DNA from 2 places in the Nocardioides dongxiaopingii genome. Region 1 is predicted to be linked to the other one. Evidence: riboswitches for the same ligand, from Rfam matches in the RefSeq annotation. Region 1 holds a riboswitch; the other holds the start of a gene.
What was found. Region 1 has a riboswitch for cobalamin ahead of FE634_RS05420 (prenyltransferase/squalene oxidase repeat-containing protein). Riboswitches for the same ligand answer to the same signal wherever they lie in the genome.
Positions count from the first base shown of each region.

Region 2: linked by a shared signal. The riboswitch ahead of FE634_RS11195 (ribonucleoside-diphosphate reductase subunit alpha) and the one ahead of FE634_RS05420 (prenyltransferase/squalene oxidase repeat-containing protein) in region 1 are both predicted to bind cobalamin.

Region 1 is NZ_CP040695.2:1,127,442-1,129,886, reverse strand. Features, by position in the region: gene FE634_RS05420 (prenyltransferase/squalene oxidase repeat-containing protein) at 1-1,553, opposite strand, end outside; cobalamin riboswitch at 1,623-1,743, opposite strand; gene gatB (Asp-tRNA(Asn)/Glu-tRNA(Gln) amidotransferase subunit GatB) at 1,821-2,445, opposite strand, start outside.
Region 2 is NZ_CP040695.2:2,380,110-2,382,554, forward strand. Features, by position in the region: gene FE634_RS11195 (ribonucleoside-diphosphate reductase subunit alpha) at 1-1,414, opposite strand, end outside; cobalamin riboswitch at 1,548-1,764, opposite strand; tRNA gene FE634_RS11200 (tRNA-Pro) at 1,971-2,044, shown strand; gene FE634_RS11205 (VOC family protein) at 2,158-2,445, shown strand, end outside.

The sequences.
Region 1 (2,445 bases):
AGCTGCCCGACGACCTTGACCCGGACCTTGCCGGGCTTGCCCTTGGCGACGATCTTGGTGCGGAAGACGCCGCGCGCGTTGGCGGTGCCCCGTGCGACGACCTTGCCCCGGAAGGAGACCTTCACCTTCTCGCCGGCGGCGAGCTTGGTGACCTTGACGCCGGCCCTGGCGCCGCGCTTGACGTTCTTGGGGGCGTCGACCCTGAGCTGGGTCGCGCCGAGGGCGCGGAAGGTCGTGGTGGCGGTGCGGCCAGCGGCGTCGACCGACGAGACGACGGTCCTCCGGGTGCCCTGCGGGAGGGTCACCGCGACCGAGGCGCGGCCGTCGGCCCCGAGCACGACGCGCTGGGCGGCCTTGCCGCCGGGCTTGACGCACAGGGTGTTGCCGGGCGCGCCCTGGATCGTCACGGTCTGCTTGCTCTTGTCGGCGACGTAGGACGTCGTGCCGGTCAGCGTGGAGGCGCCGGCCTTGCGGCCACCGGCCGCCCACAGCAGGGCCGGCAGCGCCTGGGTCGTGGCCCGGGTCGCGACGCTGTTGTCGACCTGGTCCAGCGGGCCGGAGGAGGCGTTGAGCAGACCGAGGTCGTCGAGGACGACCGCGCCGTTGGTCGCGGCGGCGTACGGCGCGCACGACCCGGCGTTGACGAGCTGGTGGGCGCGCAGCCAGCCGGCGGCCTGCTGCGCCGGCGCGGTGCGACCCGAGACGCCGAGCGCCCAGCCGGCGAGGCCGGTGGCGTTGGCGTTGCCGCTGGAGAAGGACCCGTCGGGAGCCTGGTGGTCCTCCAGCCAGTCCAGCGCCTCGGTGATGCTGGCCTGGACGGCGGGCGCGGACTTCTGGTCCTGGAGCATGAGGACGGTCAGCGCGGTCGTGTCGACGCTGCCCGAGGCGCTCGGGTTCGCGTCGCAGCTCTGGTCGGCCGCGGACTTGTCCGCGAACGAGGACCGGAAGAAGCCCTCGGCGCACTGCTGGGCCAGCGCGAAGTCGAGCGCCGGGGCGGCCAGCGACGAGCCGGCGTCGTGCAGCGCCGAGACGGCGTAGGCCTGCGTCAGCGGCGTGTTGTAGTCGTTCGGGTCGGGGTCGACCAGGCGCCCGGTGAGCGGGGCGGAGGTCGCGATGTCGTCCTCGAGGTCGTCGACGAGGGCGTCCACGGCGGCGCCGGTGCGCCCCTGGGAGAGCAGGAACGACGAGAGCTTGGCCCGGGCGCCGCCGCTGGTGGCGTAGCTGCCGATGCCGGCCTGGAGGGCGTCGGTCATCGCGGTGAGGGCGGGGCCCTGGCCGCCGACGGCGTCCAGCGCGTAGCCGGCGTCGACGGTGAGGCCGTAGTCGACGTAGCTGTCGAAGGTGCCCGGGGGGAACTCGTAGAAGGTCTTGATGATGCCGTCGGCCCCGGGCTGGGCGGCGAGGAACGCCGCGGCGCCCGCCGCCGGGCCGGGGTCGGCGCCGGCCGGGGCCGGCACGACGTCGGCCTGGGCGCTCGGCACCGAGAGGCTCAGGGAGAGAGCCAGGGTGGAGCCCGCGAGCACGGCTGCGCCGCGCACGATCTTGCTGGACATGGGTTCCTTCCCGCTGCAGCTCAGCGGGGACCGTCCGAGGACGCACCCCACTGCTTTCCACGACAGCGAATGGTGAGGACGCCCCGGGCGGGTGTTCCGGCTCGCGGACCCGATCGCTCGGGTCCACCTACGGTTGCGGGTCAGCGCCGGACTCGGACCGGCTTTCCCCACCACGGGCGTGACTTTGATGTGTCCGCGCAGCGTATCGCCCAGGTGCTGCAGCGCCGGTATCGCGATCGTCACACCGCAGCGGCTCAGCCGCCTCGGTCAGGCCAGCTTCTCCAGCACCAGCTCGCGCACCCGGGCGGCGTCGGCCTGGCCGCGCATCTCCTTCATCACCGCGCCGATCAGTGCACCGGCGGCGGCGTGCTTGCCGTCGCGGATCTTGGCGGCGACGTCGGGGTTCGCGGCGATCGCCGCGTCGACGGCGGCACCGAGGGCGCCGTCGTCGGACACCACGGCCAGGCCGCGCTGCGCGACGATCTCCTCCGGCGTGCCCTCGCCGGCGATCAGGCCGTCGAAGACCTGGCGGGCGAGCTTGTCGTTGATCGTCCGCGCGTCGACGAGGGCCTGGACGGCGGCCACCTGGGCCGGCGTGACCCCGACCTCGGTCAGCTCGACGCCGGCGTCGTTGGCCCGGCGCCCGAGCTCGGCCAGCCACCACTTGCGGGCCGCCTGGGCCGAGGCGCCCGCGGCGACGGTCTCCTCGATGACGACGAGCGCCCCGGAGGCGACGACGTCGCGCATCTCGAGGTCGGTGTAGCCCCAGTCGGCCTGGAGCCGGGCCCGGCGTGCGACGGGGTTCTCGGGCAGGGTGCCGCGCAGCTCGTCGACCCACTCCCGCGACGGGGCGACCGGCACGAGGTCGGGCTCGGGGAAGTAACGGTAGTCC
Region 2 (2,445 bases), 1.3 Mb from region 1:
GGCGCGCGAGGTTGATCGAGGCCAGGTTGCACACCGAGACGTTGTCGGCGTCCTGCGGCAGGCAGATCTCGGTGCACAGGTTCGAGAGGTGGATCGTCCCGGTGTTGTGGTTGAGCGCGCGGGTGTTGATCGTGTCCTTCCACGTCAGCCACGGGTGCGACGTCGACTGCAGCGAGGTGAGGATGGCGCGCATCTGCTCGCGCGCGCCGATCTTCTTGTGCCGCAGCTCGCCGGCCTCGGCGCGGGCGGCGTACTCGGCGTAGCGCCGGGAGAAGGCCGCGCCGGTGAGCTCGACGAGGTCCGGCACGTCGGCCGGGTCGAAGAGGTACCACGGCTGGTCGGCCTCGACGCGCTTCATGAAGTCGTCGCTGATCCACACCGCGGTGTTGGCGGTGCGGGTGCGGCGGTACGGGTCGCCGGAGTTCTGGCGCAGGTCCAGGAACGCCGGGAAGTCGAGGTGCCAGTTCTCCATGTAGAAGCAGAGAGCGCCGAACTTCTTGCCGCCGCGGCTGACCGCGCGCAGCGTCGAGTCGATGGTGTGCATGAACGGGATGGGCCCGGTCGAGCTGGTGTTGTTGGACCTGATGGCCGAGCCCTCGGCGCGCAGCTTGGTGACCGACATGCCGATGCCGCCGGTGCCCTTGGTCAGCCACATGACGTCGCGCACGGACTTGGCGATGTGCTCGATCTCGTCCTCCATCTGCATCACGAAGCAGTTGGAGAGCTGGGCGTAGGACGTGCCGGCGTTGACGAGCGTCGACCCGGCCGCGAGGTACTCCAGGCGCGACATCTTGTCGTAGAACCGCTCGGCCGCGGCGTCGGCGCCCGGTCCGTCCTGCTCGGTCTCGTTGAGCGAAAGACCCATCGCGACCCGCATCCAGAAGAACTGCGGCATCTCCATCGGCCGCCCGTCGGGCGCGGAGATCATGTAGCGGGTACGCATCGTCTGGACGCCGATGTAGCGCAGCAGGTCGTCGCGGCCGGGGTCGAGCGCGGCGCCGAGGCGCTGGAGGTCGAAGTGCGTGCGCAGCCGCGGGTCGAGCAGGCCGAGCTCGACGCCGCGCTCCACGTAGGCGACGAACGCCTCGGCGTGGAAGGCCTGCACCTCGTCGCGCGTCACGCCCTCGCCGAAGATGGACTTGTAGAGGCTCTTCACCAGCAACCGGGAGGCGATGGTGTCGTAGGCCGGGTCGTCCTTGACGTTCTGGAGCGCGACCTGGACGACGGCCTCGTCCAGCTGCTCGCTGGTGATCCCGTCGAAGAGGGTGATCTCCAGCTCGGAGCGCAGCTGGGTCGCGCGGGCGACCTCGTCGTCGAGGCCGGCGGCGGCCTCCTGGATCGACCGGGAGATCTCGTACCCGTCGTACGGCGCCCGGCTGCCGTCGCGCTTGACGACCGTGATGGTGCTGCTCATCGGTTCCACCCCTCGTGGACTCGTGCGGTGAAGCGTCCGGGGCGAGGCGAGCAGGAGACGGCGGGCGCACGTCGGGTCGGGCCCGCCGTGCGCGTTCGATCCCCTGACCCTCCCTCGAGGTCGCGGACCCCACCGATCGCGGTGGGCACTGGCAGGTCTTCGGACTCGTGGGCAGGTGCTGCGTTCCTACTGTCCGTCGCTTCCCAGGCTCGGCACGTACGCCGGACCCAGTGCGTGTGACGGAGGTCGTTCCCACTTACCGCTGCGGGGCAGTTCCGGAGTCTCACCGGATTCCCTCTTGCGACGGCTCCCCTGGATGAGGAGCCGAACCAGCTGCGTGCACCACCATATACGGGAGTCACGCCGTTGTAACTACCCAGATGTAGTGGTGGTCGCGAGACGGGGCGCGTTCGGGTAGTCGGCCGACGCCGGGGTGCGGGCGGTGGTGCCGTCGCCGGGTCCAGCACTGCGCGGCGTCCGGCCGGCGTGTCGGCCCCCTCGATTCCTGCCCAGCGCCGCGCTGCGATAGAGTCCACTCGCCTTGCTCGCAAGGCTTCGGGCTGTAGCGCAGCTTGGTAGCGCACTTGACTGGGGGTCAAGGGGTCGCAGGTTCAAATCCTGTCAGCCCGACCGAAGGATCTGCGGAGTCCTCGCAGGTCAGAGTGCCGAAGGGCCCGCACCGACCACCACGGTGCGGGCCCCTCGGCGTTGCGGGCCGGGGCCGGGCCTGGGAGCGTGCTGGCATGTTGCGGCTCGGAGCGGTGGTGCTGAGGGTGTCCGACGTCGACCGGGCCGGTGCGTTCTGGTCCGAGGCGCTCGGGCTCGAGCGTCACCCCGACAACGCCGACTTCCTCCTGCCGCGGGGACCGGTGCCCGCCACCCGGCTCCACCTCGACCGGCGCGACCGGACGCACCTCGACCTGTGGGCCGACGACGCGGCCGACCGGGAGGTGCAGGTGGCGCGTCTCGTCGCGCTGGGCGCCCGGCGGGTCGCCTGGGACTACCCGGAGGACGCCGACTTCGTCGTGCTG